Regions from separate parts of the Sphingobacterium sp. BN32 genome, predicted to be linked through region 2. Evidence: riboswitches for the same ligand, from Rfam matches in the RefSeq annotation. Region 2 holds a riboswitch; each other region holds the start of a gene.
The links. Region 2 has a riboswitch for S-adenosylmethionine ahead of QYC40_RS10420 (O-acetylhomoserine aminocarboxypropyltransferase/cysteine synthase family protein). Riboswitches for the same ligand answer to the same signal wherever they lie in the genome.

Region 1: linked by a shared signal. The riboswitch ahead of metE (5-methyltetrahydropteroyltriglutamate--homocysteine S-methyltransferase) and the one ahead of QYC40_RS10420 (O-acetylhomoserine aminocarboxypropyltransferase/cysteine synthase family protein) in region 2 are both predicted to bind S-adenosylmethionine.
Region 3: linked by a shared signal. The riboswitch ahead of QYC40_RS08710 (5-oxoprolinase) and the one ahead of QYC40_RS10420 (O-acetylhomoserine aminocarboxypropyltransferase/cysteine synthase family protein) in region 2 are both predicted to bind S-adenosylmethionine.
Region 4: linked by a shared signal. The riboswitch ahead of QYC40_RS15975 (methylenetetrahydrofolate reductase) and the one ahead of QYC40_RS10420 (O-acetylhomoserine aminocarboxypropyltransferase/cysteine synthase family protein) in region 2 are both predicted to bind S-adenosylmethionine.

The regions. Positions count from the first base shown of each region.
Region 1 covers NZ_CP129963.1:3,644,729-3,652,936, reverse strand. The annotation lists gene carB (carbamoyl-phosphate synthase large subunit) at 1-556, opposite strand, end outside; gene lipA (lipoyl synthase) at 1,039-1,920, shown strand; gene QYC40_RS15525 (hypothetical protein) at 2,011-2,934, shown strand; gene QYC40_RS15520 (amidohydrolase) at 2,935-4,584, opposite strand; gene QYC40_RS15515 (BrxA/BrxB family bacilliredoxin) at 4,695-5,105, opposite strand; gene ahcY (adenosylhomocysteinase) at 5,271-6,587, shown strand; SAM riboswitch class I at 6,953-7,052, shown strand; gene metE (5-methyltetrahydropteroyltriglutamate--homocysteine S-methyltransferase) at 7,123-8,208, shown strand, end outside.
Region 2 covers NZ_CP129963.1:2,472,201-2,480,408, forward strand. The annotation lists gene dapA (4-hydroxy-tetrahydrodipicolinate synthase) at 1-290, shown strand, start outside; gene QYC40_RS10415 (hypothetical protein) at 403-837, shown strand; SAM riboswitch class I at 1,016-1,129, shown strand; gene QYC40_RS10420 (O-acetylhomoserine aminocarboxypropyltransferase/cysteine synthase family protein) at 1,365-2,672, shown strand; gene QYC40_RS10425 (homoserine dehydrogenase) at 2,736-3,917, shown strand; gene QYC40_RS10430 (LPXTG cell wall anchor domain-containing protein) at 4,157-4,336, shown strand; gene QYC40_RS10435 (sigma-54 dependent transcriptional regulator) at 4,395-5,777, opposite strand; RNA gene rnpB (RNase P RNA component class A) at 5,823-6,196, opposite strand; gene QYC40_RS10445 (hypothetical protein) at 6,394-6,813, shown strand; gene QYC40_RS10450 (aminoacetone oxidase family FAD-binding enzyme) at 6,902-8,098, opposite strand; gene QYC40_RS10455 (Gfo/Idh/MocA family oxidoreductase) at 8,098-8,208, opposite strand, start outside.
Region 3 covers NZ_CP129963.1:2,071,473-2,079,680, forward strand. The annotation lists gene rpoN (RNA polymerase factor sigma-54) at 1-567, shown strand, start outside; SAM-I-IV-variant riboswitch at 1,216-1,309, shown strand; gene QYC40_RS08710 (5-oxoprolinase) at 1,367-1,624, shown strand; gene QYC40_RS08715 (DUF2891 domain-containing protein) at 2,002-3,102, opposite strand; gene QYC40_RS08720 (DUF937 domain-containing protein) at 3,170-3,844, shown strand; gene QYC40_RS08725 (low specificity L-threonine aldolase) at 4,000-5,037, shown strand; gene idi (isopentenyl-diphosphate Delta-isomerase) at 5,101-5,631, shown strand; gene QYC40_RS08735 (FUSC family membrane protein) at 5,784-7,802, shown strand; gene QYC40_RS08740 (DinB family protein) at 7,880-8,208, shown strand, end outside.
Region 4 covers NZ_CP129963.1:3,753,113-3,761,320, reverse strand. The annotation lists gene QYC40_RS15985 (SusC/RagA family TonB-linked outer membrane protein) at 1-1,750, opposite strand, end outside; gene rimM (ribosome maturation factor RimM) at 2,106-2,633, shown strand; SAM riboswitch class I at 2,713-2,811, shown strand; gene QYC40_RS15975 (methylenetetrahydrofolate reductase) at 2,857-3,813, shown strand; gene QYC40_RS15970 (DUF2723 domain-containing protein) at 4,042-7,056, shown strand; gene QYC40_RS15965 (glutamine--tRNA ligase/YqeY domain fusion protein) at 7,140-8,208, opposite strand, start outside.

The DNA of each region.
Region 1 (8,208 bases), 1.2 Mb from region 2:
CTTTCTTATGTACGAACCCACCTCCGGTTCCAGCCAATGTATAAGAAGGACGGATAACCAATGGGAAACCAATGATTTGTGCCGCTTCTTTACCTTCTAAGAAAGAGTTAGCGATTTTTGAAGTCGCAACCCCAACGCCGATGTCGATCATTAATTGACGGAATTCCTCGCGGTTTTCTGTTTTTTCAATCGCTGCAACATCAACACCGATTACTTTCACGTTATACTTTTCCCAAAGTCCGCGATTCGAAGCCTCAATACACAAGTTCAATGCTGTCTGTCCACCCATCGTAGGTAGAACAGCATCGATTTGACGCTCTTGAAGAATCTGCTCAATACTTTCGCATGTTAATGGAAGTAGGTAAACATGATCCGCTACAACATTATCAGTCATAATGGTTGCAGGGTTAGAGTTGATGATGGAAACTGAAATACCCTCTTCTTTTAAAGATAAGGCTGCTTGAGATCCTGAGTAATCAAATTCACAGGCTTGACCGATGACAATAGGTCCAGATCCAATGATTAATACCGAATTAATGGAGGTGTTTCTAGGCATTATTATTTATTTCAATTGTTAAATACAAAAACTGTTGCCGACAAAACAGACAAGGAAATGTCTGATAGTAAGAGGGAATTCCGACTGCTTTGTCGGAGTGCAAAGTTACATTTTTTATTTTAATAATGAACGAATATTTATTTAGAATTTTACTTTATCCAGACCCTTGCCCCATAACGCCCACCCACCACAATGCTATACCACAAAAATGAGAATTCGATAGATCAAACCCTTTATAAACCCAATGTATAACCCTTTCATACCCCAATCAAACCCGCTCACGAGCGGGTTTGATTGGGGTTTGATTAGTATTTAGTAGGGAGGCGTTAGCATTTAGACCTAGGGCGGGGTTAGATTTTAGATATTAGAACTTGTCTTGAACCAGGAAAGGAAGGATTTTAGGATTGTCAGGATCTGGTCTAATATCTGAAATCTTATATCTAATATCTAACTAATAAATTAAATATGTTTACCTTTGTGCTATGATTGAACTACCGGTTATTCCAGCAAACCAGACACAGCGTAAACCAGATTGGTTGCGTGTTAAGCTTCCTGTGGGTAAAGAATACCGCCACGTGAGAGGCCTGGTTGACGAGCATAAATTACATACGATTTGCGAAAGCGGTAACTGTCCGAACATGGGAGAGTGTTGGGGTGCAGGTACGGCTACTTTCATGATTTTAGGAAATATCTGTACGCGTTCGTGTTCTTTCTGTGCGGTAGCCACCGGACGTCCGTTGGCAGTTGATACAGATGAGCCTAATCGTGTTGCAAACTCGGTGAAGTTGATGCAGGTAAAGCACTGTGTAATTACATCGGTTGACCGTGATGATTTGAAAGACGGAGGTTCAACGATTTGGGCGGAGACTATTTTAGCTATTCGTAGAGAAAGCCCTGAAACAACCTTAGAAACTTTAATTCCCGATTTCAAGGGACAGTGGGAGAACCTAGATCGTTTGATCGCTGTACGTCCTGAGGTCGTTTCTCATAATATTGAAACAGTACGACGCCTGACAAGAGAAGTGCGCATCCAAGCGAAATATGATCGCTCCTTGGAATGCTTACGTAGAATTGCTGCTGCTGGTTTGCGGACAAAATCGGGCATTATGCTAGGTTTTGGCGAGACAGAAGAGGATGTAGTAGAAACTATGCAAGACTTATACGATGCGGGCGTGAATATTTTGACCATCGGTCAGTATTTACAGCCTACAAAGGCACACCATCCGGTAGTGGAGTGGGTAACACCAGAAACTTTCGAGAAGTATAAAGAAATTGGTTTGAAGATGGGATTCAAGTATGTGGAATCAGGACCTTTGGTTCGTTCATCTTACCACGCAGAGAAACATTTATTTGATATGCAATAAGATATAGAAACCTTAGCCTCGCTAAGGTTTTTTTGTGCGTTCCGCTCATTGATAAAGTTTTGTTATATTTCATAAACCAAAACTGTCCTTATGAAGCATTCCTTTTGGAAACACATTTTTTTGCCTTATATCCTGTTGAGTTTTACGATCATTATGGTTCTGGGGTTGATCTTTGCCGCCTTTTCCATTAGGGGGAGCTCTTTTTGGCCATCGTGGGCAATGTGGCTAGTCCCTATTTTTGTTAGCGTTGCGAGCATCTGGTTTCTGCGCGATCGATATTTTAAAGGTTTATATCTGGGGCGCCGTCTATTTTCACAAGTCTATGCGGTCGACATTTACCTTTACCTGTCGCTATGCCTAATTTCCGTGTTTATCTTTATTCCCATGGGGAAGAGCATTCGCTATAATTTAGCGGAAGTGGTGCGTTTGGAGTCGGTCAATGATATTAAACCTTACGAGTCTTTCGATTTTATTGAGTTAAATGATTGGCATGTGGATCGCATGCGTGTTATTCCTTTTTCCTATTTCGAGTTGGCTGGGGGTACCAACGTGGGAAAGGTAGAATTAATTACCCTGTTCGTCGTACCACTGTTCTCGAAAAAAGTTCCCTATCTGACAACGGCCAAGGCTTGGATGGGCTTTAAATATACGGACTACGTTTCCATTATAGATGCAATCGGGGGTAGCGAGAGAGAAGTGGGCGAGCATCTGCGGCGTTCCTACAATCATTTTAAGATGCGCGATATTAGCGACTTTGCATATCTGGAAGCATTGCCTAAGAATAAAGTTCGTCGCATGTTTCAAGCATTGGCAGCCACACATAGCTATTACAATAGCAAATACGACAACGTATATATGGGGCAAGAGGTCGAGCGCGATATTCTTTCGTTGTACTACTTAAAGTTTATGTTGTTTGTTTATGTGATGCTAGGGCTGCCCATTGCGCTGTTATTCTGTTGGTTGATCTACCGTGTACAAAAGAAAAACGAGCTACATGAGCTCGCTAATTTATAGTTATCTATTTCTTTTAAAGACTGATTCACCTGCCACGAAGGTTTGCAGGGTTTTAATATCGCGGAGCTTTTCCGGAGCAGCCTGCATGATGTCTTCATCCAGGATAATAAAGTCGGCATCCTTGCCTTTTTCTATGCTTCCTCTTTTCTTCTCTTGGAAACAAGCATAGGCCGCCCAGATCGTCATGCCGCGTAAAGCCTGTTCTCTGGTGATGGCATTCTCGAATTGAAAACCGCCTTTCGGAAAATTGTTCTTGTCGACGCGAGCAACTGCTGCGTGGAATCCGTATAAGGGATTGTAATGTTCCACGGGAAAATCGCTTCCCAAAGCGAGCAATCCATATTGTTCCAATAAATCTCGATAAGCATAAGCTCCCTTCATGCGCTCATGTCCCAAGCGTTCTTCTGCCCAATACATATCAGAAGTCGCGTGCGTAGGCTGTACAGAAGGGATAATGGAGAACTGTTTAAATTTCTTAAAGTCGCCGGGTGCAATGATTTGGGCGTGCTCAATACGCCATCTACGGTCTTTCGAATCCTTAAGATATTTGCCGTAGGTGTCCAGGATAAGACGATTGGCAGAATCTCCAATGGCATGCGTGTTTACCTGGAAATTGCTTTTAGCTAATTGCTTAATTATATCGTCGAATTCTTCGGGGCTCTGCAATAAAAAGCCGTTCGTCGGCGCGTCATGGTAGGGGTGCAGTAAACAGGCACCGCGGGAGCCCAGGGCCCCATCTGCCATAAGCTTAAAGGAACGTACCGTTAAACGCTCAGACTCAAAGGTACCGGAACGCAGGTAATTCTTTACGCTTTTCGCATTGGCAGCGACCATCGCATAGTTACGAATCTGCAAAGAATCGGCGTTGTAAAAGACTTTCAGTGCGTCGATCTGCTGTTCGGTCAAACCTGCATCCACTATGCTGGTTAATCCTACCGAAAATAATGAGTCTTGGGTTCTTTGAAGCATCTTCACCAGAACATCGTTGTTCTGCACCGGAATATGCTCGCTAACGAGCTTCATTGCATTGTCCAACAAGATACCGTCTAATTCACCTTCTTCATTCGATGAAATCAGTCCACCTTCGACCATAAAAACACTGTCGATAGAGGCTGCTGCTAATGCTTTGCTATTGACCAAAGCAGCATGGTAGTCTACACGAGAAAGGAAGATTGGAACATCCGGAAAATATTTATCCAAAGAGTCTTTGGTCGGGAATTGCTTATCCGGCCATAGGTTTTGATCCCAACCACTACCAATAATCCATTTCTTATCCGGATTTGCCGCTATATAAGTCTGTAATCTACTGAGGAGCTCATCATAGGAAGCCGTGCCCAAGAGATTGACTTCGTCCATAGCATCCGCCAGGAGGAAGAAGTGTCCATGCGAGTCGTAAAATCCGGGGTAGATGAACTTGCCGGCAGCATCAATCTTTTCTTTAGCATTGTATCTATTGAGTAGGTCTTGCGAATTCCCGCGGTCTATGAAAACACCATTATTAATGGCGATGGCTTCAACCGTTCGAAACGAAGAATCTACCGTATACACCTTGGCGTTGTATACGATTAAGTCAATCTGCTGATTGCTGGTGCAGGAAAACAAAAGGGATATACTGAATAGTATGCAAATATAAAGGCTTGCCTTTCTCATAATTGTTGGTTGATCGCTAAAAATACAAAGAAAAGTCTGTATGAAGAAAAAGCTTCTTTTAAAAATAAAAGAAGCTTTTTCAGTATTCAAAATTCAAAATACAAAGATTGTTAGCAGTATTCGTCAAATGCTGCGACTAAGTTGTCAGCAATCATTTGAGCCGGACGGCCTTCAATCATGTGTCTTTCTATCATGTGGACTAGCTGTCCATCTTTAAATAATGCCATTGCTGGAGACGATGGAGGATAAGGCAACATATACTGGCGTGCTTTATCTACAGCGTCTTTTTCCATACCTGCAAATACCGTAACTAATTTGTCCGGATGTTTAGCGTTTTTTACTGCAGCTTTCGCAGCAGGGCGTGCATTTGCTGCCGCACAACCACATACGGAGTTTACAACAACGAACACAGTTCCTTCAGAAGGGATCGCTGCATCAACTTCTTCAACACTTTTTAATTCTTGGAATCCTGCGTCTACAAGTTCTTGACGCATTGGAGCTACTAGATATTCTGGGTACATTTTCTTTACTTTTTAGTTTATGCAAATATAGTCTTAAAACTGAGTTACGTCAAGCAAGGTTCCTCAAGTTAATGTCAATTTCTACAGGTATAATGCTATTGCATTTTGAATTGAGTTGGCTATCAAGTAATTTTGTATCGCAAAAAACTAAAATAAAGATTATTTATGTCATCATTAGAAACTACCTACGTACCTTACAAAGTGAAAGATATCTCTTTAGCAGAATGGGGTCGTAAAGAAATAGAATTGGCAGAAGCAGAGATGCCAGGATTAATGAGCCTTCGTAAAGAGTTTGGTGCTTCTAAACCTTTAAAAGGTGCTCGTATTGCCGGCTGTTTGCACATGACGATTCAGACTGCTGTGTTAATCGAGACATTGGTAGAATTAGGTGCAGATGTATCTTGGTCATCATGTAACATCTTCTCAACACAAGATCATGCGGCTGCGGCAATCGCTGCAGCGGGAATTCCGGTTTACGCCTGGAAAGGGATGAACGAAGAGGAATTCAACTGGTGTATTGAGCAGACTTTATTCTTCGGCGAAGAACGTCAACCTTTAAATATGATTTTAGATGATGGTGGTGATTTGACCAATATGGTGTTCGATCAATTCCCTGAGTTAATCGATGGCATCAGAGGTCTTTCTGAAGAGACTACAACCGGCGTGCACCGTTTATACGAGCGCATGAAAAACGGTACATTGCACTTACCAGCAATCAACGTAAATGACTCGGTTACTAAATCGAAATTTGATAATAAATATGGCTGCCGCGAATCTTTAGTAGATGCGATCCGTCGCGCTACAGACTTAATGTTAGCAGGAAAAGTTGCGGTTGTAGCAGGTTACGGCGATGTGGGTAAAGGTTCTGCAGAATCGTTACGTTCAGCGGGAGTTCGCGTAATCGTTACGGAAATTGATCCTATCTGTGCGTTGCAAGCAGCAATGGAAGGTTTCGAAGTGAAGAAAATGGCTGATGCGATCGTTGAAGCTAATATCGTTGTAACGACGACAGGTAACAAGGATATCGTTCGTCCAGAACACTTCAAAGCAATGAAAGATAAAACAGTTGTTTGTAATATCGGACACTTCGATAATGAAATCGATGTTGCTTGGTTAAACGAAAACTACGGATCGACTAAAGTGGAAATCAAACCGCAAGTTGATAAATATACCATCGACGGTAAAGATATTATCTTATTAGCTGAAGGCCGTTTAGTAAACTTAGGCTGTGCGACTGGTCACCCTTCTTTCGTGATGTCAAACTCGTTCACTAACCAAACGCTTGCGCAACTGGAGTTGTGGACTAATACAGACCAATACGAAAAACAAGTGTACACACTTCCTAAACACCTAGATGAGAAAGTTGCTCGTTTGCACTTAGCTCATATCGGTGTAGAATTAGAGGAACTAACACAAGAACAAGCAGCCTATATCGGTGTTACCGTAGAAGGTCCTTACAAACCGGAAGCGTATCGTTACTAGATTTTAGAATCTAGATTTTAGATATTAGATGTAAGATTTTAGAACCTGCAGCAATGCAGGTTCTTTTTTTTGGTTTGTTTTGAAATAGTATTTAGTATTTAGTACTTAGTATAAAGACCTATGGTGGGCAATTTGTCCCTCACTTTTACCGCATGCCAAATATCCTGTCAATCCTTGAATCCTTCGTTTCCTGCTTCAAGACAGGTTCTCTTATCTAATGCCTAAAAATGGTTTTCCGCCCTAGGTCTAACTACTAACTACTAAATACTAACTACTTTTTTTGTTCAAACAAGAGTCTAATGTCTAAAATCTAATATCTAAAATCTTTTTTTGTTTTATTCAAATCTTCTCCATATCTTAGCCGTCGCTTATAGAGAAAGGCAGAGGGAATAGACCCGATGAAGCCTTAGCAACCTGTCTCTTGACAAGGTGCTAAATTCTACCTTTAAAAAGGAATGATAAGCCAAGTTCACTAGTCCTAAGTGGCCTTCTCTAGCAAAGTAAAATAGTAGATTAAAAATTTATTCAATACTGTATGTTATTAACGAACAACTTAGGTTACCCACGTGTGGGTGCATTCCGCGAGCTAAAGAAAGCTAACGAAGCTTACTGGGCGAAAAAAATTAGCGCGGAAGAATTATTGCAAGCTGGACTGAAAATCCGTGAAGGCAACTGGAAGACTCAACAAGAGGCGGGTATCGATTTGATCCCATCAAATGACTTCTCTTTTTACGATCAAGTATTAGACTTATCTTTAACTGTAGGTGCAATCCCTGCTCGTTACAATTCATTATTAAATAAAATCGATCGCCAATATAACTTAGACTTATATTTTGCGATGGCACGTGGTTTCCAAGAGGGTGGCGTAGATGTTACGGCTATGGAAATGACAAAATGGTTCGACACGAACTACCACTATATCGTTCCTGAGTTTGTAAAAAACCAAGAATTCAAATTAACTTCTGAAAAATTCTTAAGCGAATATAACGAAGCTAAACAATTGGGTATCGAAACTAAGCCAGTTGTCCTTGGCCCAATCTCTTACTTATTATTAGGTAAAGAAAAAGAATCAGGATTTAACCGTATCGACCTTATCGACAACTTACTTCCTGTATACGAAGAAATCTTATCAAAATTAGCGGAAGCTGGTGCTCAATACGTTCAAATCGACGAGCCTTTCTTAGCGCTTGATATTGATGATGCTACTCGCGCATTGTACGGTAAAGTTTTTGAAAAACTTGCTGCTGCTGCGAAAGGCGTTAAATTAATCGTTGCTACTTATTTCGAAGCGCTACGTGACAACGAAGACACAGCAGTTAGTCTTCCGGTTCACGCTTTACACCTAGACTTGGTTCGTGGTGAAAATCAGCTTGACACTATATTATCAAAAGTTCCAGCTTCATTGACTTTATCTTTAGGTATTGTTGAAGGAAGAAACATCTGGAAAAATGACTACGAAAACTCTTTAGTAAAAATCAAACAAGCAGTAGATGCTTTAGGAAAAGACCGCGTATGGGTTGCTCCTTCATCATCATTATTGCACGTTCCTTTCGATTTAGATAACGAGCATAACGAAGAGTCGCTTCCTAAAGAAGTTAAAAACTGGTTAGCATTTGCTAAA
Region 2 (8,208 bases):
TGATCGCTTTGGGTGCTGTAGGTATTATCTCAGTTGTTGGAAATGCTTATCCGAACAAGGTTTCTGCATTAGCTCACCTATGTTTAGAAGGTAATTTTGAGCAAGCAAGAATCATACATTCGGATCTTCTGCGCATTACCGACCTATGTTTTATCGAAGGAAATCCTGCAGGTGTAAAATACATCCTGAAACAGAAAGGTTATGGTGATGACATCGTTCGATTACCGTTGGTACCTGTTGGAAAACAGACACAAGAAGGCATAGATCTGGAGATCAAAAAACTTTCCTAGTATTTGTTTCTTAATCATTTGCAGAGATACAGCTACTAATGGATTTCTTTTCGCGTAAAGTTTTTATTTTAGGTATCTTTTTTGCGGATTGCAGACAAATAAATAACATAACATGGAAACCACAACAAACCAACAGCCTAAGAAAGGCGGATCAATGATCGGCAAGTTCATCAGCTGGACACTATTAATCGTTGTCCTAATCGTTGCAGGTTGGGTCTATTGGAATTACTACAATGTTTTTGGTGAGGGTGTAAAATCCGGCGTCTTGAACTATGCCGTGAAGAAAGGCAATATCTTTAAAACGTACGAAGGAAAACTGATTCAAGAGGGTTTTGGCGCAACGAAAACCGGCACAGGATTAACGAGCAATCAGTTTGAGTTTTCCGTAGAGAACGATTCAATATACCGTATTTTAGAAGTAAATAGTGGAAAGGTATTCGATCTTCACTATAAGGAATACCGTGGTGTGTTACCATGGCGAGGAAATACAGTCTACGTGGTAGACCAAATTATCCAAATGCGCGATTTAAAATCCGGTTCTTATTAAGCTGAGGCTATTATCAGATTGATATTTTTGCAAGCTTCTGAGTTCGATATTTTCAATACTTATCGCATTCAGAAGCTTGTTTATTAAAAAAACATTGCATAATTGATTTTAGCGATGTATATTTGCGCAGTGCCAAGCAATTGGTACCTAATCAAAACCCATCATTACGATTGGTCTTGATTTATAAAGAAGTGGCGAGAGACTGGCTCAAAGACCCACTGGCAACCTTCAATAACGATTGAAAAGGTGCCAATTCCTGTCCAAAGCAATTAAGCTGAGGAGCATATAAATGACAAAAGACTATGACTTCAACATTTACAAATTCTTTTATTGGATTTTCTAGCGGCAAACCTGCTAGCAATTCTTCCCTTACTATCTTTTTCGTCGTGAACACCTGTTCACGAATGCGCTAGTCGTCGGTATTCCCAGATTCCTTGGATAAGGAATTCTTATATCTTTACATGACGACCAAAGCTTAGCGACAAAAGAACATAATTCATTATTTATCATTTTAAAAAATTACAACAATGGCTGATATTAAGAACTTAAAATTTGAAACATTACAGGTACATGCAGGACAAGAAGTAGACCCTACTACTGGATCTAGAGCATTGCCAATCTACCAAACATCGTCTTATGTATTTGAGAATGCAGAGCACGGTGCTAATCTATTCGCATTAAAACAATTCGGAAATATCTATACCCGCATCATGAACCCGACAACGGATGTGTTTGAAAAACGCATCGCTGCATTAGAGGGAGGTGTTGCCGCAGTTGCTGTAGCTTCGGGACAAGCTGCACAGTTCATCGCTTTAACCAACATTTTAGAGGCTGGTGATAACTTTGTATCGGGTGCAAACCTCTACGGTGGTACATACAACCAGTTTAAAGTTTCTTTCAAACGCTTAGGCATCGAAGCTCGCTTTGCAGAAGATACCGACGCTGATAAAATTGAGGCTTTAATCGACGATAAAACGAAAGCTATCTACGTAGAAACGATCGGTAATCCGAGCTATAACATCCCGGATTTCGACCGCATCGCTGCTGTTGCGAAAAAACATGACCTTCCATTGATCGTTGACAATACATTCGGTGCTGGTGGATATTTGTTTAAGCCATTGGAGCATGGAGCGAACGTAGTTGTTGAATCCGCTACAAAATGGATCGGTGGCCATGGTACGAGTATCGGCGGTGTGATCATCGATGGTGGTAACTACAACTGGGGCAATGGAAAATTCAAGCAATTCTCTGAACCATCCGAAGGATATCATGGATTAGTGTTCTCAGATGTATTTGGTGAGAATGGTCCTTTTGGAAATATACAATTTGCTATTAGAGCGCGCGTGGAAGGCTTAAGAGACTTCGGCCCTGCCCTATCTCCATTCAACTCTTTCCTATTGGTACAAGGCTTAGAAACCCTATCCCTACGCGTACAACGCCATGTGGATAATACTTTGGAGATTGCACAATGGTTAGATGCTCATCCACAAGTGGAGAAAGTAAGCTATCCTGGATTGAAGAACCATCCGTATCATCAGAATGCGCAGAAGTATTTGAAGAATGGATACGGAGCAGTGTTGTCATTCACTGTTAAGGGCGGCGTGGAGAAAGCGAACGACTTTATCGATGCTTTGCAATTGATCAGCCACTTAGCGAATGTTGGGGATGCAAAGACTTTGATTATCCACCCTGCTGCAACTACGCATCAGCAGTTGAGCGCTGAAGATCAAGCGAAAGCCGGCGTTCTTCCAGGACAGCTAAGACTATCTGTAGGTATTGAGCACATCGACGATATCAAAGCAGATTTAGAGCAAGCTTTTGAGAAAATCAAATAGGTATCAGCATCAATAGATCGCAGATTAAATTAAAAAACGAAAAAAGAACACTAAAAGAATACCATGAGTAAAAAACTTGTTATCGGGATGTTTGGTTTCGGCGTTGTCGGCCAAGGATTATACGATATTATCAAGACGAAGGATTTAAATCTAGAGATTAAGAAATTTGTTATCAAAAATCCTGATAAGAAAAGAAGCCTTCCAGCTGAACTATTCACTACCGATGCAAACGCTATATTAGAAGATCCGGAAATCAATACCGTTGTCGAGTTAATCGACGATGCTGATGCGGCATTTGAGATCACGAAGCGTGCCTTATCTACTGGCAAGAACGTTGTGTCAGCAAACAAGAAAATGATTGCTACGCATTTAGAAGAGCTTGTTGAGATTCAACATCAGTATGGTACTTCGCTATTATATGAAGGTGCGGTTTGCGGAAGTATTCCGATCATCCGTAATCTGGAGGAATATTATGACAACGAATTATTGCACTCGGTGAGCGGTATTTTCAATGGATCATCAAATTATATTCTTTCTAAAATATTCAACGAAGATCAAAGCTACGATGTTGCTTTAAAGAAAGCACAGGATTTAGGTTTTGCAGAGACCGACCCTACCTTGGATGTGGGAGGCTTTGATCCTAAGTTTAAGTTAGCGATTGTTGCTTCGCATGCTTATGGTCTTTATATCAACCCGGACGAAATCCTTAACTTAGGTATCGACACCCTAGGCGATGCGGATATTCGTTACGCACGTGAGAAAGATTATAAGATTAAGCTGATTCCACTAGCTAAAGAAGTTGATAATCATCAAGTCGTTCTCTATGTCCTACCGAAGTTCATCAAAAAGAGCAATATCCTGTACAACGTAGAAAATGAGTATAACGGCGTATTGGTGAAAGCAGCCTTTGCCGATGAGCAATTTTTCTTAGGAAAAGGTGCTGGCGGCCACCCAACAGGCTCTGCTGTATTATCGGATATCACGGCGTTACGCTATGATTACCGCTACGAATACAAAAAACATTTGGATGCACAGCAAGTTGAGTATACAAAAGACTACAAAATATCCGTATATTTCAGATATGATGATGAAGATGTCTTAGAAAACATCAATTTCATCAATATTTCTGAACGTTTTTACAGTGAAAATCACAAATATGTGATTGGAACAATAAATATTCAGGAAATAATCGATAAAAGAGCCGTGATTCACCAGAAAGGAAATTTCATAGCCGAAATAATCTAAAATTGAAAAGGAGAAAGCGCAATAATTATTGCGCTTTTTTTTCTGCAAGTATCTGTTTCCAGAGGCCATCAAGAACTTTCATCCCTGTTGGTTTTCCAAAGAAAACATGAACGTTTTTATGTCATCACAAAGGCATTATGCGCTTAAAGGAAGAACATTTCTTAAATTCAAGAAAAACGACATGGTTTTTGCTTATTATATTTATTATATTTAGAAATAAACTTTAAATCTTGAGTATTATGAGAAAATGGAATGTGTTGGCTTTGTTGAACTTGGCGACTTTAAGCCTCTTTGCGCAGGATACGACCTCGCAGGTGGCAACCTCGTCTAACTCAACATTTGTCGTGATCGGTGTGGTTTTATTAGTGGTCGTGATCTTTATGCTCTACCGAAAACAAAAGAGAAAATTCAACGACTAAGAAATATAAGTTAACGACAAAGGCCTCGCAATGCGAGGCCTTTGCCGTTATATACTGTCTAATCTCTTTTGAGACCAAACTTCTCAATCTTACTATATAAGTGACTGCGTTGAATATCCAAATCGTCCGCTGTCTTAGAAACATTCCAATTGTTCTTCTCCAATTTATACTTAATGAATTCGCATTCGGAGAAATCTTTAAAATCTTGGAAAGAAGTGAACTGTTCGAAATCAAAACCTTCCTTCGCATCTGAAGAACCATTAGATTTCTGTGTTTGCGACACACCCTCTGGATTAGCAAACATACGAACGTCATTCTCGGTAATCTTCTTATCACAAAGAATAATAAGGCGCTCGATCATATTGCGAAGCTCGCGGATATTACCTGTCCATGGCAGAGCTTGCAAAGCTTTCATCCCATCCGGGGTAATTGTCTTCACCGGCATGCTATATTCAGCACAGATTTCCTCGCAAAACGCCGTTGCTAACGTTGGGATATCGTCTTTACGCTCAGTTAGTGAAGGTACGTGAATTAGGATCACACTTAAGCGATGGTACAAGTCCATACGGAAGTTGCCATCTTCAATTTCCTGAAGTAGATTCTTATTGGTCGCCGCAATAACACGCACGTTGACATCAATTTCCTTCTCACCTCCCACACGCGTAATCTTATTTTCTTGCAAGGCACGCAATACTTTCGCTTGTGCAGAAAGGCTCATATCACCGATCTCATCCAAGAATAGTGTTCCGCCATTCGCCTGCTCGAACTTACCGATACGCTGCTTAACCGCCGACGTAAATGATCCTTTCTCGTGTCCAAATAGTTCCGATTCGATCAATTCTGAAGGAATAGCCGCACAGTTAACCTCGATTAGAGGAGACGCCGCACGCATGGACTTCTCGTGCAACCAACGCGCAACAAGTTCCTTACCAGCACCGTTGGCACCCGTAATCAAAACTCTAGCTTCCGTAGGAGCGACTTTGTCAATAGTATCTTTAATCAAGCTGATGCCTGAAGAACTACCTAAGATCTCTTTTGTTTTTGAAAACTTACGCTTCAACACCTTAGTTTCCTTGACTAAGGAACCTTTCTCCAGCGCATTTCGAACGGTTATTAAGAGACGATTAAGGTCTAAAGGTTTTTCAAGGAAATCGAAGGCACCTTTACGAGCTGCTTCCACAGCAGTTTCGATCGTTCCATGACCAGAAACCATAATAAACGGAACATCGGAGAACTCCTTCGCAGTGCTCAACACTTCCATTCCATCCATCTTGTTCATTTTGATATCGCAAAGAACAAGATCAATTTTTTCCTTTTTTAATATTTTAAGTCCATCTTCTCCGTTGTCGACATCCAACACTTTATAATCTTCATATTCTAAGATATCACGTAAGGAACTACGTATCGGACGTTCATCATCGATGATTAAAACTGTGGTCATATTATCACTTTCAAGTTTATCGGTAAAAATTAAACATTAACTAAAATAGAAGCAAACTTTATAAGCCGGGTTCTGTATCCATTGCTGGACTTCTATCATTTATCTAGGCTTGCATTTACACGCAAGCTCAATCAACCTACCCATTACGAGTACCCGAAGGTAGAAAACGAGCAGCCTTCTAATCTCGCAACCTATTTGGTCTTTCAACACACGAGGTTTACCGTAATGCATGTCACCATACAATACCGTGAGCTCTTACCTCACGTTTTCACCCTTACCCCTTACGAGGCGGTATATTTTCTGTGGCACTTGCTGTCTATTGTGAAATAGCCTTCCCGTTAGGAAGCGTGTTGCTCTTTGTTGCCCGGACTTTCCTCTTTCCTGCTTTAATGCAGAACAGCGATAGAACCAGTTTGCTTCAATATGCAAAAGTAGGAAAAATATGCATATAAAGGTCTATTTCAATTTTTATGAAAACAATACGCTGTAAGAAATTTAATTAAAAAATAATTCTCTAAAATGTAGCGGTATGATTACAAATGTCGTATTACTACAAAACATTAGTCGACAATTGTTTTATTTAATTATTAGTATTTCAACTTATCGTTATCATTTTATGAAAAAACTATTATCATTCACAAGCGGCTTAACCATCGCCGCTTTAGCAGCCCTGGTATTCATGTCGTCATGTGAGGACAAGAATAAGAAAACCCCAACTCCAAAGCCGAAATACCCGATGGAGGCCAACATTTCCTACAAAGTCTTATCGATTGGCACAGAAGCTAAGTTGACTAGTGTGCATTATTTAGGTGAGAAAGCAGAGGTAGAACAGAAGAATTATAAGATCGGCACTGAAATCAAAGCAAAAAGAAAGATTGCTAAAAAGGGAGAGAAAATTCACATCCGTGCTAAAGTAGATAAGCCTGCGACGGTTAAATTGGAACTTAAAGTGAACAATAATGCGGCTATCACCAAAGACTTCGTAATCAAAGATGCAACGAAGGATGAAGCAAAACTAGAATATACCTTTAATTAAACAACGTTATTTGAGCAAACTCTAAAACATCTTATGACCCTGAGAATAGCTGTACTTCGGTGCAGCTATTTTTTTATGGAATTAAAGACTAGAGATCTTGCGCAATAGCATAGCCTGCTGCCCATGCCCATTGAAAATTATAACCCCCTAGCCACCCCGTAATATCTACAGCCTCGCCTCCGAAATATAAGCCAGCAACCTTCTTCGCCTCCAGCGTCTTGGCATACAGCTCATCCGTAGAAACACCACCGCGCATTACCTCGGCCTTATCATAACCCTTGTCGCCGGCAGGTTTTACTTTAAACTTGTGAATAGTATCCACAATCAATTTTGCGTCCGCTTTTCCTAACGAGGCTATCTTCACATCAATTGGCAGGTATTTCCCTAGAGCCTCTACCATTTTCTTGCTGAAATAATCGTTGAGCAACTGTCCAACGGTTCGCTTTCCTCCAAAATTACGCTCCTCTTTAATAAGTGCATCAAGGCTGAACTTCGGCAGAAGATCAATAGTAAACTGACTTCCCGGCTTCCAATAAGATGAAATCTGTAGGATTGCAGGACCACTCAATCCCCAATGCGTAAATAGGATATTTTCTTCGAAGCTGATTGCTTCATTGTAAACCCTCGCAAAGACCGAGTTTCCCGCCAAGGAGGCATACCATTCCGCATCTTTTCCAGTGATGGTTAAGGGCACCAATGCGGGCGCTGTCGCGACAACCGCTAAACCGAATTGCTTAGCAACACGAAGTGCGAAATCTGAAGCACCCAATTTAGCAACCGGAAGACCTCCGGAAGCCATCACTAATTTTTTAGCACTAATCGTCTGGCTCTTCCCCTCTTTAACGATCTGCAATTCAAAACCTTTATCGGTCTTATCGACCTGCTTCACCTCTGCGTTCAGCCAGATATCCTGTCTTGTATCATACATTAACTTTGTGAAAGTCGCCACGATATCCTTTGCTTTATTAGAGACCGGAAAAAGCTGACCCAGCGTCTTCTCCTGCCCCTTGATATCACCAAACTGCTCAAAGAAATTGACCGTATCTTCAACGGTCCATTTAGAGAATACAGCATTCAAGAACTTCGGATTCTCCGAAACGAAATTATCTACAGAAGTGTAAAGGTTAGTATAGTTACATCGACCACCACCCGATATCAAAATCTTTGCGCCCGGCTTATCGTTGCGCTCAATTAGCAGCGTCTTTTTGTCCAAAAGACCTGCTTGTGCAGCACACATAAGTCCGCAAGCTCCAGCTCCGATAATGATGGCGTCGTAAGAATTCATTAGGATATCAATTCACCTACTAAGGAAATAACACGCTGTTCTTTCCAAGACTGCTCCGCAAGCTCTAAAATACGGATCACATCTCTTGCCTGTTCCGGAGTAATGAACAA
Region 3 (8,208 bases), 400 kb from region 2:
CGCGTATCCCGCTCCTACCAGGAGATGTTTGAACATTATGAGAAAGCGGAAAAGAACGATAAGAAGATGCGCGAAGCGGTACAGTTTGTAAAACAGAAACTCGACTCCGCAAAGTGGTTCATCGATGCCATCAAACAAAGACAACAGACACTCCTAAAGACCATGAACGCCATCATGGAATATCAATACGAGTATTTCCTAACCGGAGATGACCGCATGCTTAAACCTATGATCTTAAAAGACATAGCTGACCGCATTGAAATGGATATTTCAACTGTATCCCGCGTCGCAAACTCCAAATACGTACAAACGGAATTCGGCACGTTCTTGCTTAAGTCTTTCTTCTCGGAAGCTATACAAACAGAATCTGGCGAGGAAGTATCCAATAAAGAAGTAAAGAAAATCCTTGAAGAATGCATCGCCAACGAAGACAAACGCAAACCACTTGCCGACGAAAAACTTACTGAAATCCTAAAAGAAAAAGGTTACTCCATCGCTCGTAGAACGGTCGCAAAATACCGCGAAGCCATGAATATTCCGGTAGCGAGGTTGAGGAAGGAACTTTAGGTAGTGATTAGTATTTAGTAGTTAGTACTTAGTATTTAGACCTAGGGCGGCTATAGATTTTGGACATTAGACGTTAGATATTAGATTTTAGAGCAGGGCGCCGATTAGGCGCCTTTATTTTTGGTTGATTGTTTTTGAAGAGACAGGAGATATTTTTTTCAGTTGTTTTGACACTATGGTTTGTCTTGAAACAGGAAAGGAAGGATGCAAGGATAGACCAGGATCCTGTCAATCCTTAAATCCTTGCTTTCCTGGTTCAAGACAAAAATCTAATGCCGCCCTAGGTCTTTATATTAACTACTAAGTACTAAGTACTGAAGACTAAATACTAGAGACTAAATACTAAAGACTAACTACTATCACCCAACAGCAACTCAACCCTTCGTCGACTCAAACCCAATGCAAACCCAATGCAAACCCAATACATACCCAATTCAAACCCAATGTAAACCCATTGTTTAACCCTTTATCAACCCAATCATAACCGCTCCAAAAGGGCGCTTATTAGGTTATAAAAAGCTTTTGATAAAAGCCATATATCTACTAGTATCATTTGAAGCATCTTGCCTCTCCCTACATGCTTCAGATCATCCTGAAAAATATTTTTTTTGAAAAATTTGGAATTTTAAAATAATATCTACTAAATTTGTAGAGTATTCAGAATTGCCATAGCAATACCAACCGAGTGAAGACACCGCGGTGGTAAAACAATACGGGTATCATGCCAAAATAAACGCAATAGCTTTATTTCACCCTTTCTGAATGCAATTATGGTTAAACCCTTTTAATTCTTAATTGTATGTCAAACACAAAACCATTACAACAGCACCTTGAAGAGCAGTTTAAGAACTACTCCACTCAAGAACTTGTCATTCTCAACAACGACATCGTAAAAACAAATTGGGGAACAAGTAAATCTGCATTTCGCACTGCCTTATTATCTGCATTATCAAAAAGAGGAATTGATCTTTCGGCAATTATCTCGAAGGAAGATGGAATCACACTGATACAACGAGTAGCAGTACGCTTGGAAGCGAATAGACTGGTTGCAATCTAATAGTAGTTAGTATTTAGTAGTTAGTAGTTAGTATTTAGACCTAGGGCGGGAATAGATGTTTTACGTTAGAGATTTGGTTTTGTCTTTCAGCTAGAAAATGAAATGACAGGTTGGCTTGAACCAGGAAAGGAAAGATAAAAGGATATACAGGATCCTGCTAATCCTTAAATCCTTCCTTTCTTGGTTCAAAACAAACTTTCCTGATTCAAGACAAACTCTCTCTTCCTGTTCAAAAACAAACCAGCAAAAAGAAAGGCGCCTAATCGGCGCGCTGCTCTAATTTCTAACATCTAATACATCACTCCTATTCCCGCCCAAGGTCTAACTACTAACTACTAACTACTAACTACTAACTACTAAATACTAAGTACTAAAGACTATTCCCCAGCAAGCGCATACAACGCAAAGGTCCCTAGCCAGTGTGAGCCCATGTAGTCATCTTTTGCAGAGATATTTCCGATGGAAAATGCGATATGGTTTTCAGCGATTGCTTTCAGGGCTTCCAGTTCTGGGATTTGTTTTACGATTCCTTTTAAGCAGACAGCTCGGCTGTAATTTAGACCATCTAGATGCACTAACTTTCCATCAGTCCGATCTTTTACTACGGCCGGCTCTAACTTAAAGTCTTTATCAAAAAGAACGGGCATAAATGTCTTTAGCCAAGCATTATAATCCTGCTTATTCATTACTTTGCTCATCAGAAATGCTTCTTCCAAACAAGGTGAGAGGAAGTCATTTCCACTAGGTTCATATGCCAGATTACAGTTGACATCCTGTTTGTAGTAACGAAGGCTATGTTCTTTAATTACTTCTTCGAAGGATTTGTCGCCCACGGTACGTGCATAATCTAGCGACAGGGAAAGACCGAAAGCTGTGTTATCATGCTGCCCGGTACGTATCGGGTAAAGTTGCTTCGGAAGATACTCCTTGTAGCGCTGTACTAGTAAATCGACTAAGGGTTGTAAGGCCTGCTCCCAGCGTTTTGCATCCGGGTCGTTCCAAGTGTGCAGCTCCTCCTGCAATTTAAAAAGCCATGCCCAACCGTAGGTACGTTCAAACCCGAGATTATTCTTATCCTCAAAAAAAGCTTTCTCGATGATTACATTATCAGCAGTAATATGCTGATTAAGAACTTTACGAACCTCTCCATTAGCGTCCAGTTCTGGAAACTGCTTCATGAGCTTCACGATAGACCAATATCCGTGGACTGAAGAGTGCCAGTCGTAGCATCCGTAAAACACGGGGCGCAGGACTTTAGGTGTTTTTAAATCGACTTCCGATGCAAGAACCTGACCAAGTTTATTCGGATACTCTATCTGTAAACAATGTATTGGTAGAGCAAAGATATCTTTCGCTAGCGTTGCTGTAAGATGAGTTTTTTCAATTTCGGTTTTTTCTTTTTTAACGGTTTCCGATTGACATGAACTAAAAATACCGGATATCAATACTAACCCTAAAATCGTTGTACTTATGCGCATTTACTTTGGCTTTATATTTGATTTATAAGCAGTAAATTTATAACAATAAAACAAAATAAACCAAAACATGAATATCACAGATTTAATTTCCGGCAATATCGGCTCCCAAGCTGTAGAGAGTATTTCTCAAAAATTAGGCGTAGACAAAGATAAAGCACAGTATGTAGTTGCTGCCGCAGTACCCTTGATGATGTCTGCTTTAAACTACAACGCGAACAAAAGTCCCGAGCAAGCGAATGGCATTCAAAATGCGATCGACAGCAAACATAACGGTAGTATCTTCGACAATTTGGGTGCATTGTTCAACGAAGGCCCTACCGAGGATGAGGATAAGATCGTAAACCATATGTTTGGTAGAAACACGGATAACGTAAAGGAAACCTTATCGGCAAAAACAGGATTAGATATTAAGAAAATCGCAGGAATTTTAGCTTTAGTAGCTCCGCTTGTTATGGGCTACCTAGGTAAGAAGAAGCAAGAAAGCGCTGGTGAAGCGGGATCTTCTGGCGGTGGTATCGGCGATTTAATCGGTAGTGTTTTGGGCGGAGGCGGTTCGGGTGCTGCATCCGGCGGTTTAGGAGGTATTCTTGGTAACATCCTTGGCGGTGCGGGCGCAAACAGCTCCCAGCCAAATGTTGGAGGTGGCTTAGGCGATCTAGTTGGTGACTTCTTCAATCAAGATAAAGACAAAGAATCTAAAGGTGGAATTTTGGATGCTTTAACTGGCATGTTTGGAAAATAAGACATAAAACATAAACATATAGAGCAGGCTGCGCATTGATTTGCTGCAGCCTATTTTGTTTTAAACGATGCATGACCTTTGCCAGAAAAACAATTGATAGCAAATAGTATTTGAATTTCACCCTTGCGCCCTTATTTTCCGCTATCTTTGAGCTAATGGGAACCAAAGTCAGTTTTAAGAACGATTATTCGGAAGGCGCACACCCCCGGATACTCGAAGTGTTATTAGAGACAAACCTGCAACAAGAGGCAGGGTATGGATACGATCGCATCAGTGAACAGGCGAAAAGATTTATCAGAAAACATCTAGAGAACCCCGATACGCCTATCTATTTTGTTTCTGGAGGTACACAAGCCAATCTTCTAGTGATTAGTCACTTATTGAAACCTTATGAATCAGTAATCGCTGCGGACACGGGCCACATTCATGTACATGAGACTGGTGCTATTGAGTACGCGGGGCATAAAATTAATACGGTTCCGCATATCGATGGGAAATTGACGATCGAAGGAATTCAATCGATATTGGACTTGCATAATGACGAGCATATGGTAAAACCCGCTCTGGTCTATATCTCCCAAACGACGGAACTGGGAAGCATTTATACAAAAGAAGAACTTCAACTTATTTCTACACTGTGCAGGGAAAAGGGACTAAAACTGTTTATAGACGGAGCAAGGATGGCCGCCGCCCTCTGCAGTGAGAAGGTTTCCCTAGTGATCCGAGATGTTGCTGCGTATGCGGACGTTTTTTATTTGGGTGCGACGAAGAACGGAGGCTTACTTGGGGAAGCGATTATATTTACAAATTCCGCGCTTGCAGAAGGATTTTCCTATGCGATGAAGCAAAAAGGGGCATTGATGGCAAAAGGGCGCCTATTAGCTGCACAATTTTATGCTTTATTTGAGCATCAACTTTATTTTGATCTGGCAAAACGTGCGAATCGCCACGCTATGCGCATCGCTGAGGCACTTCAGTCGGCAGGATTTTCTTTTTCATTGTCCCCAGAAAGCAATCAGCTATTTCCGATCCTGCCCTACAGCGTCATCAATGTTCTTTACGATGAATTTGAATTCTATGTTTGGGAAAAACTGAATGAGCAAGAAGCAGTCGTCCGTATCGTTTGCTCATGGGCAACAAACGAAAACGATGTTGATTTGTTCATTAAAAGAATAAAGGACCTGAGTAGCTAGGTCGGTAGGACATTTGAGATTTTATTTGTTATATTTCACACTTAAATATTAGCGAGCGTAACGATGATGAAGGAAGAATACGTAATATTAGTCGACGAACAGGACAATCCCATTGGCGAGATGGAAAAGCAGGCTGCACATGAGCAAAATAAAAAGCATCGTGCGTTCTCTGTTTTTTTATTGGACGAACAAGGAAGAATATTGTTGCAAAAACGAGCTGCTGGCAAATATCATAGTCCAAACCTATGGACCAATGCCTGCTGTGGGCACCCCCGCCCTGCTGAGGAAACGATTGATGCGGCAAAACGGAGAACATTTGAGGAATTGGGAATACAAGTCGAAATCGAAGAACTCTTTACCTTATCTTACGCTGAGGAATTGGAAAATGGTTTATGGGAAAATGAGTATGACCACGTTTTTGTTGGAAAATATACTGACCCGATAGAACGCTTTAATCCAGATGAAGTGCGGGCAATTAAATATGTAGCCGCCTATGAATTATTAGATGACCTAAAGCTTCACCCGGAACAATATACATTTTGGTTTAAGAAAATAATGCCGAAGCTGCTTCCCTATCTTGAAAAAGTAGATTAAAGTGTCTGCAAATTTTCAAAATTTAAAACAAGTAGAATTTCTGTCATCAAAATATTATATTGCATCATCTACAAGAAGCAATATCATATTTTATTTTCAATTTATTATTGTTATTTTTGCGCCTATAAATTAATGCAATTATAACATATTGAATGCTGCTTTTTTTAAAGGTAGCGTCATTTTTAAGGACTGAATCTAGTCTGGACGCACTTCGAAACATTTTAACCATCCTTTTACCCAGCACTTTGCTATTCCTTTTTTGGGATGGTCATATCGCAGTCGCTTTTGCTGTGGGCACTTTATTGGCCTCACTAACCGATCTACCAGGCAATAAATCGGACAAACTAAGCACCGCATTCTATTGTATCCCGATCTTTTTCGTTACAGCAATAACAAGCTCACTAGCTTTACATTATAATTCCTGGACTATAGTATTACTTTTAGGAATTTTTGGCTTCGTCTATACCATTATTGCCTTACTAGGTTTTCGCATCAATGTTGTTGGCAATTTAGGGTTAATCGTCGCCAGCTTTACCATTGGGCTACGTCCTGAAGACCCCATACAATTCAGTCTTTCTGTAACGGCAGGTGCGATATTCTTTTTCATCGTTTGTATTGCCCAAGTCTATCTGTTCCCACATCGCTCCTTACGCTATGCGGTGGAAGGCGGAATCAGTAATATGGCGAAACTCATACGTCTAAAGGTTGATTGTTATGATGAGGATGTACCTCTGAATAAAACGTATAAACAACTAAGCGCGCTGCATTCGCGGGTGAGCGATCAACTAGAATCTGTACGTTCCATTCTGTTGCGCGACAAACGTCTTCTCGCAGAAGGGAATGCATACAGCAAGCGCTGGTTGGCTAAGCTCTACCAATTGGTCGATCTTTATGAGCTATTGATGGCCGTAGATAACGATTATGAGACGATTAGAGAGACTTTGAGCGGTGGAAACACCTTACACAGCATCCGAAGGTCTTTAGCGATTCTAGCCTACGAAACGTCGCGATTGATGCAATCCAACAAAGAGAGAACTTTCCGCAGCATAGGTACGGCAGAACTGAAAAGATTATACGCGCAGCTAGAAGCAGAGCAGCGTCAGGCTTCTCCAGAAAAAGCGGCATTAATTTATTCTATAAGTGCTCAATTAAAGCAGTTGTCGGATATCCTTCAGCATATACATATCAGTAAGTTTGCTGCTGATGACTCCTGGATAGAATCTAAAAACTTTAAGGATTTTGTTGCTCCACAGAGCAGCTTCCAAACCATTATTAAGAATTTAAATTTTCGTTCGCCTATTTTTTCTTATGCGGTACGTATGTCGATTCTCTTGATATCGGGTGGTTTGATCGGGTTTCTCCTGCCGGAGTATCGTTATGCTTCCTGGATTTTGTTGACCATAATCTTAGTCGCCAGACCGAGCTATACCATTACGCAAAAGAGAAATTACCAACGAATTGTAGGTTCTTTGATTGGTATTGCGATCAGCCTACTTTTATTGCTGCTAATCAAAAATACCTTTGCCCTTTTAGCGATCGCCGCATTGTGTCTCTACCTGTTTCTTCTTTTCAATAAACCCAATTACTTGGTATGCGTGATTTTCATTACGATTACGATCTTGCTGGGACAGAAACTACATGAAGGAGAGCTTCATGATATTTTAGGTAGCAGATTCGCCTTCACCCTCTTAGGTTCTATATTTGCGGTTCTGGGTTGTTTGGCGATTCCTATCAATCATTATCGAAGCGTAGAACAAACGACAGCTTCTCTTTTCAAACATTTTCGTGATTACCTGGAGAAGATACAGGAAAGCTACCAGACCGCGAACTTGAATCACTACGACCTTCGCCTGCTGCGTAAATTTACGCAGGCTTCCTTGGCGCAAAGTTATGATTCGCTAGAGCAATTTGGGAAAGAGCCGCTTCGCGGAAAGGCTTTCAAAGACGATATACAGCATTTACAAACGCTCGCTTACCGCATCAACGCATTGCTGGTTGGCTTATCGGTCAACATCACCAAACTTGGGCTAAACTGGAATTCTGATGCCATGAATTCTCGGGTGAATTATGTTCAGGTGCTCATCGAAGAAGCGGAAGAGCTATCTAAGAAACTCGCACAATCCAAGCGTGCGAAGGATAACAGCAAAGTTAATCTTCAACCCTCAAAGTAAGGGACACCCAGCATTTCTTGCCTTAAGACAAGCGAACTTTGCATAGTATTTGAGATATTGCATTAAAGCAATGTACTATGGAAATCAATCAGCAAATATCAAGGGAGATTACGGAGGTTTTTGATCAGCTTAAGACGCTTATTCAGGATCTCACGGATGAACAGATTAATAGAAGGCCCGAAGCTGGCGGATGGAGTATCGGCCAAATCGTTGAGCATATTCTGCGTAGTTCGAATGGTATTCCGGATCGTAAAGTGCAGACCTATAATCGCGCTTTTGACGAGCAAGTGCCTGCTATTCGATCGCTGTTCTTGGATTTAAATACTAAGTTTGAAGCGGATAAAAGCTTGTTGCCTAAGGAGGATAATTATACGAAGGAGGACCTGCTAGAACGTGTGTTGGCTCG
Region 4 (8,208 bases), 1.3 Mb from region 2:
AGCGGTTGTCGTATGCATAGTTTGCATTAGCTAAATAAGACTGCGTTGCCCACTCATTGATTGATCCCTTTGTGCGCTCTGGTTTAGCAACAACATCCAATACTTCGAAACCAGGTAAGAAGCCTGTTCCATAGATATCAATGATCTTTTCGTTGAAATCGTTGAATTCATAAGCAACAATACCATTCAATGCATGCTTGTCCCAAGTTTTGTTGAAACGTAATAATTGGTTGGTATAGCGGCGTGTATTATCCAAACGATATTCCGAGATACGCCCCAAGACGCTCTGACCTCCATTTGAACGTGGATCTGTGTAGCCCGATGAAGAATATAAATTCGTGCGGTAACTGTTCACCGAAGAGAATGTCAACCAATCTGTTAATCTAACATCGAAGTCAAAGTTACCTTGCAATTCGTAGTTCGTCGTTGCAGATTTATTCCATTGCAAGTCGTATAAGTAGTTTGTACTTGCGTTGTTTACCCATCCGCTGTAACGGTGTGGCACTAGATTTCCGTTCGCATCGTATGGACTATCCCAAGGTAGGTTAGTCACCATCGCACCTGTATCATATTGTCTATCGTCTGTTCCTCGACGGGCTGCAACGATGGAAGGTTTGATGCTTAACCATTCAAAAGGCTTGTATACTGTATTCAAACGGATGTTGTAACGGTCGTACTCAAAACCTTTGACAGCACCTAATTCATTGTAATATCCTAAGGAAAGGAATGATTGCAATGTTTCATTACCTCCTTGTAGGGAGATGTTGTGGTTTTGGGTGAAGCCATTGCGCGTTGCAACATCCCACCAATCGAAGTTTGAGTTTCTCAGCTCTTCATTCCATCTAGGGAATTTGATATCGCTTGCGTTTTGGAAAGATGCGAAGTAATCATATAATTCTGCTCCGTTCATCATCTGCAAATTTCCATTCGTCAACTGGTTGAAACCTAGTTTTGTTGAATAGGTTAGTTGCATTTTCTGTGATCTTGGCGCTTTCGTTGTCACGACCACAACACCGTTAGCTCCTTGGGAACCATAAAGTGATGTTGAAGCAGCATCTTTCAAGACCGTTAGGTTGGCAATATCATCTGGGTTTAAATCGCCAGGACCGTAGCCCACGATTACCCCATCGATTACCCAAAGTGGGCTAGTTACACCGTTTACCGAGGCTTGTCCGCGGATAACAACTGCACCGCGTGTTCCCGGTTTACCGGTGCTTGGTGCAACATATACACCAGCAGCTTTACCGTTCAACATGTTCTCCACAGAAGGGGTCGTCACGTCTCTAAGCTTTTGGCCGCTCACATTTTGCAATGCACCAGTTAAGCTTTCTTTCTTTTGCTGAATACCATAACCCACCACTACGACCTCATCTAAAGAATTTACTGATTCTTCCAAATTGATGGTCATGTTGTTGGATTCGATTTTCCGCTCTACCTTTTCATAACCTACAGCAGAAATAATTAGCGTTTGGCCAATTTTGGCATCGATCGAGAAAGCACCATTTTCGTCTGTTGAAGAGATGATTTTCGGATTTTCTTTCACGCTGATGGTGACAGCGGATAATGCTCCTGTTGCACCTTTGATCGTACCGGTTATTACTTCTTGGAAAGCAACGGCATGGATCGAGCTGGATTCCTTGAGGTTAGATGCAAGCACGGCATCGGGAGTAAGTAGGGCTAATGTCAGCACAGATGTAATTGGATAAAATGTACTGGCAAGAAATGCCCTGGATAATCTTTTTTTGCACATAAGTGTCGTGTTTAATAAAAGTAGATTTTGGCTACACAATTTAGTATTGTTGCGACAATATTAACTTTTTGTAAATAGAATGCTATATGCTTTTTGAACTCAAACGTTTGCGTATTTTGATGCAAACGATTGCATATGCAACAGCGTGTAAATATCGTTTTTGGTGAATACGTAACATTTTGGTAACATTAGGTTGTTTTAACAACTAGTTGTCAATCGATTAGATGGTCGCCTTTTACCTGATTTTTATATCTTTTTGATTTTCCTAATTGTTAAATTTCAGAGTGATCGTCTAGCTTTCGCAAGGCGTTTTATTGTCCGATTATTTCTGTATTTTTGCATTTTAATTCAGGCTATGACAATCGATCAAACATTCTATATAGGTTACATAAGTAAAACCCGCGGGTTGAAAGGAGAAGTTCAATTATTCTTTGAATTTGAGGACTATATGGATTTGGATTTTGATGTTTTGTTTCTCGAGGTCAACAAGAAGTTAGTACCCTATTTCGTTGATACGCTGAAGATGTATAATAATAGTACGGCCTACGCTACTTTTGAGGATATTGACCATATCGATAAGGCGCACCCCTTGATCCGCAAGAAAATGTATTTGCCCTTGGATCAGAAACCTGAGCGTGATCCTGATGATTTCCGATATACAGACTTGGTAGGCTATGTTGCGATAGAAGAGGAGGAGGGTGAGTTGGGCGAGATTACGCAGGTGCAAGAGATGCCGCAACAGTTTATTGCTACCGTAGATATGGATGGCACGGAAGTGATGTTTCCATTGAACGAAAACTTCATTGTAGGGATAGATCCTGAGGAACAGGTTGTTGTACTTCGACTTCCTGAAGGACTGATCGATATGTATTTCGAGCAATAGAACGAGGTTTTCGTTATTTTTCCATTTTATTTTCTGGTTTTCATTTTGAGTTCTTGCTTCTATTAGCGATATTAGCCCTCGCTTATAGAGAAAGGCAGAGGGACTAGACCCGCTGAAGCCTTAGCAACCTGTCCCTTGACAAGGTGCTAAATTCTACCCCGTTAGGGAAAGATAAGCTGAAACTCAGGTATCGCTGCGTTTTCTCTAAGCCTAAAGGAAATTTATGAAAATCGTAGACCACATTAAGAACGCAAAGGGGAAGACCCTATATTCATTTGAGTTATTGCCGCCGGCAAAAGGACAGGGAATCCAGAGTATTTTCAAGACAATGGATGAACTAATGGAGTTCAATCCGCCTTTTATCGATGTTACTTACCATCGCGAGGATTACTTGTATAAGCAGCATTCCAGTGGTTTGTTAGAGCGTGTTGCCTATAGGAAGCGTCCCGGCACAGTTGCTATCTGTGCTGCGATTATGAGTAAGTACAAGGTGGATGCGGTTCCGCATTTGATCTGTGGCGGTTTCACGAAGGAGGAAACGGAGAATGCTTTAATCGATCTTAACTTCTTGGGTATTGATAATGTCTTAGTACTGCGTGGCGACGCGAGAAAAGGCGATTCAGACTTTATCCCTACCGTCGGTGGGCATGCCTACGCAACGGATCTTTTGGAGCAGGTGGTGGATATGAACAACGGTCGTTATCTGCATGAGGATATCGAGAGCTCGGCGAAGACCGATTTCTGTATCGGTGTGGCGGGTTATCCGGAGAAGCACTTCGAGGCGCCAAACTTCAACACCGATTTTAAATGGTTGAAGAAGAAGGTAGAGATGGGCGCAGAATTTATTGTTACACAGATGTTTTTCAACGTAGAGAAGTATAAGGAATTTGTGACGAAGTGTCGCGAGCATGGCATCAATGTTCCGATTATCCCGGGCCTAAAACCGTTGACCACGAAGAACCAACTAATCACGCTTCCTCGTATCTTCCACTTGGATATTCCTGAGGAATTGAGTGATGCTGTGGATGCGTGTAAAACAAATGCCGATGTACGTCAGGTAGGTGAGGAATGGTTGGTTCAGCAGTGTAAAGAGCTGATTGAGTTTGGCGCGCCAGTTTTGCATTTCTATACCATGAGTAATCCGGGGCCAACGAAGAAGATTGTGCAGAAGTTGGTTTAGCATTAGAGATTAGATTTTAGACATCAGATATTAGAGCGTGGAGCCGATGTTTTAGACTCGGTTTTGTGATATAAGATAGAAGAGCCAAGACGAGAGTCTTGGTTTTTTATTTTTAATATTTTATTGGGCGAGTTGTTTGGGGGCTTGATTTCTGTTAAAATTTGTTAAGCGGAGTGCAGTTGCTGCTTTTCAGTTTATCTTTATTCCGAAAAACTAACCTTTACTCTTATGAGCTTTCAAAAACTTAATAACCTTCTCGGCTGGAGCTGTGGAATCCTGGCAACAATAGTTTATATATTGAGTGTTGAAAAATCCAGCAGCTGGTGGGATACGGGCGAATTTATTGCTTCGGCGCATAAATTAGAGGTTGTTCATCAACCTGGAGCACCATTGTTTCTGATGATACAGAATGTGTTTTCGAATTTTGCAATGGGGGATGTCAGTAAAGTGGCTTATTGGATGAACATTGGTTCGGCAATTTTCAGTGGGTTGACCATTGTTTTTTTATTTTGGACAATCAGCGCGATTGCGAAGAAGCTGGTTTTGCAAGATGGGGAATGGACTTCGGCAAAGTTATATCAAGTTTTGGGTGCCGCGATTGTCGGATCATTAGCTTATAGTTTTACAGATTCTTTTTGGTACTCGGCAGTGGAGTCGGAGGTGTATTCAATGTCGTCGCTATGTACCGCCGTTGTGTTTTGGTTGGCGTTGAAATGGGATGCGAGAGCCGACGAAGCGGATAGCAATAAGTGGTTATTGGCCATTGCCTATGTGATGGGGCTTTCCATCGGCGTGCATTTGTTGAATCTGCTGACTATCCCAGTCATCGCTTTGATGATTTACTTCCGCAAGACGAGTAAGGTCGAGTGGAAGGGGATTGCTAAATCCTTAGGTTGGGGCGTATTGGCCTTAGCATTTGTGCTATGGGGTGTTATTCAGTATAGCGTTCGCTTTGCTGCTAATTTCGATCTTTTCTTTGTTAATAGTCTGGGGCTTCCGATTGGATCGGGTGTGGCGTTTTTCATCGCGCTATTAGTCGGAGGGATTGTCTTCGGGCTTTATTATGCGAGTCGTAAGGCAAAGCCGATTATGCATTTGGCGCTGTTGAGTTTGAGCTTTATCTTTTTAGGATTCGGGTCGTATAGTTTGTTGCTGATCCGCGCACAAACCAATATATCGTTGAATAATTATGATCCGGATAATGCATTTAATTTATTGAGTTATCTAAGTCGAGAGCAATATCAATCGGAGCCTTTATTTAAAGGGCAGAGTTTCGATGCTCGTCCTATCGATATGACTACGGGTTCGACCTATCGAAAGGATGCTGATCGCTATACCAAGATTAGCAGCAATAACCGCTATGTGTATGACAAGGAGATGTTGTTTCCAAGGATATATAGCGATAAGCATGCTGCATTTTATCGTCAGTATTTAAATATTCCTGAAGGGCAATCGCCTACTATGGGTGATAATTTGAAGTTCTTCTTCAATTATCAGTTGAACCATATGTATGCTCGTTATTTTCTGTGGAACTTTGTTGGCCGTCAGAACGATGTCCCTAGTCAGGGGCAGGTTTATGCGGGCAATTGGTTGTCGGGAATTACATTTCTTGATAATCTACGCCTGCCGGGTCAGTCGCATCTGTCGGATAGCATGTTAAAGGATCCGAGTAGGAATACTTATTTCTTCTTGCCTTTATTGCTTGGTTTTCTTGGAATATTATGGCAGTTGAAGAAGAGCAAGAAGGATACTGCTATTTTGGGACTGCTGTTCTTTTTCACGGGTTTAGCGATCGTGATTTATTTGAATCAGACGCCTAATCAGCCTAGAGAACGAGATTATGCTTATGCGGGTTCATTCTACGTGTTTGCGATATGGATTGGGTTAGGGGTCATTGCTGTTGTAGACTTGTTGAAGAGCCTGGTGAAGGTTCCGGCGAAAACCTTAGCCTTGGCCAGTTCGGCCATCTGTTTATTGGCTGTACCGACATTGCTGTTGAAGGAAAATTGGAATGATCATAACCGCTCGGAGCGAATGATGACCAGGGATTTCGCCATGAACATGTTAAATTCTTGTGCACCAAATGCCATCCTATTCACTTATGCGGATAACGATACTTTCCCGCTGTGGTATTTACAAGAGGTAGAAGGTGTTAGACCGGATGTGCGCGTGTTGAATTATGGATATCTGCAGTCTGATTGGTATGTGGAGCAGGCTTTAACGGATATCAACCAGTCGAAAGCTCTGCCATTGGGGTTTGCCTATGATAAGGTAAAGCGTGGGCAACGGGATGGTATTCAGGTTTATGATATGGGGGTAGAGGGTTATACCGATGTGAAGACCGTATTGGATATTATGCTGTCGGATAACCAACAGAATATGATGCAATTGCAGTCTGGGGAGTATGTGAATGTGATGCCGACCAAGAAGTTGCAATTGAAGATTGATAGAGCGCAAGTTTTGAAGAATAAGGTAGTTCCGCAGGAATGGGAAAATGCGATTCCGGAGTATATGCAGTGGGATTATAATCAGAATTATGTGTCGCGAGCTGAGCTGAGCCTGATGGGCTTGTTGGAAAATAACAATTGGGAGCGACCAATTTACTTTGTAAAGCAGGCTCCTAGTGATATTTTCATGGGCATGGATAAGTACCTGGCGTCGGAAGGTTTAGTGTATCGTTTGATGCCGGTAGAAGTCGGTCAACAAGCGGATGATGCTACTTTGATCAATACAGAGGCAATCTATACGAATGCGGTAGAGAAGTTCAAGTGGTCGGATATTAAGACCCTTGACTATTTTGATACGGATTCTAATTTCATCTATGATTCTTATGTGCAGCCGAATCTATATGCGCAAGGATTGGAGAGTTTAGTGCAGAAGAGTAAGCTTGCGGAAGCGAAGAAGCTAGCCTTGGTCGCTTATGCGCATCAGCCTAAGGAACCGAAGAGCATGCGTCAGAGCTATCTGAATGCCATAGTTGCTGATACCTTAGTGAAGGTGAAGGAGCTTGATAAAGCTAAAGAACTGGCCGCAAAGAATATCAAAGCGATCGACGAGAAGTTGAATTATCAGAAGGGGATAATGGAAACTTCTGAGGGCTATGATCTGTATAGTATTCAGCTTGGCTTAGGGGCGTTGGAAAGGTATCAGGCTATCTTGAAACAGATCGGTGATGAGGGATTGATAGCTGAAGGGAATCGGGTTTGGAGTAAGTATGAGCAGGCTTGGCTGCAGGGGAGTTAAGTGGGTTATTAATAATAAGTTGAGTTTAAATAAAACAAAAGAGGAGCATTTGCTCCTCTTTTGTTCTATATAATTTTCTGAAATTACTTTTTTGCTTCCTTAGCCCAAGAGTCTTTCAATGTCACCGTGCGGTTGAACACTGGTTTTTCAGCCGTTGAAAGTTTATTGTCTGGGGTAAAGTATCCTAGGCGGATAAATTGGTAGCCCTTTCCAACCTCAGCGTTTGCCAAGTCTGGTTCGATATAAGCTTTCTCGATGATCTGCAAACTATCCTTGTTAATTGAAGATTTGAAATCTTCAGCGGCAGCCGGATTTTCATCATGGAATAAACGGTCGTAAAGTCTCACTTCCGCTTCTTTAGCATGTTGAACCGACACCCAGTGGATTGTTCCTTTTACTTTCATGCCGGAAGTATCTTCTCCTGATTTGGAGTTGGGCGCATATTCACAATAAACTTCTGTAACATTGCCTTGCTCATCCTTCTTGAAGTCTGTGCAAGTAACGATATAGCCATGTTTCAAGCGTACCGAAAGACCCGGGCCTAATCGGAAGAACTTCTTAGGTGCATCTTCCATAAAGTCTTCACGTTCGATCCAAAGCTCTTTTGAGAATGGAATAGTACGTGACCCTTCGCCACCCTCTACTTCAGGGTTGTTTTCACCGTGTAGTTCCTCAACTTGGCCTTCAGGATAGTTCGTAATGATCAACTTAATTGGATCAAGAACTGCCATTCGGCGCCATGCTGTTTTATTTAAATCTTCGCGGATACAGAACTCCAACAGACTGACATCAATCATGTTTTCACGCTTTTGTATACCGATGCGTTCGCAGAAATTACGAATACTTGCCGGTGTATAGCCGCGTCTGCGAAGTCCCGAGATCGTAGGCATACGTGGATCGTCCCAACCCTCAACGAATTTCTCATTTACTAATTGCAGCAACTTACGCTTGCTCATTACCGTATAGTTTAAATTAAGGCGAGCAAATTCGTATTGTTTTGAAGGGAAGATCTCTAATTTATCGATCAACCAATCGTATAATGGGCGATGTGGGATAAATTCTAGAGTACAAACAGAATGCGTGATTTTTTCGATGGAGTCGGATTGTCCATGTGCAAAATCATACATCGGATAGATACACCATTTATCTCCT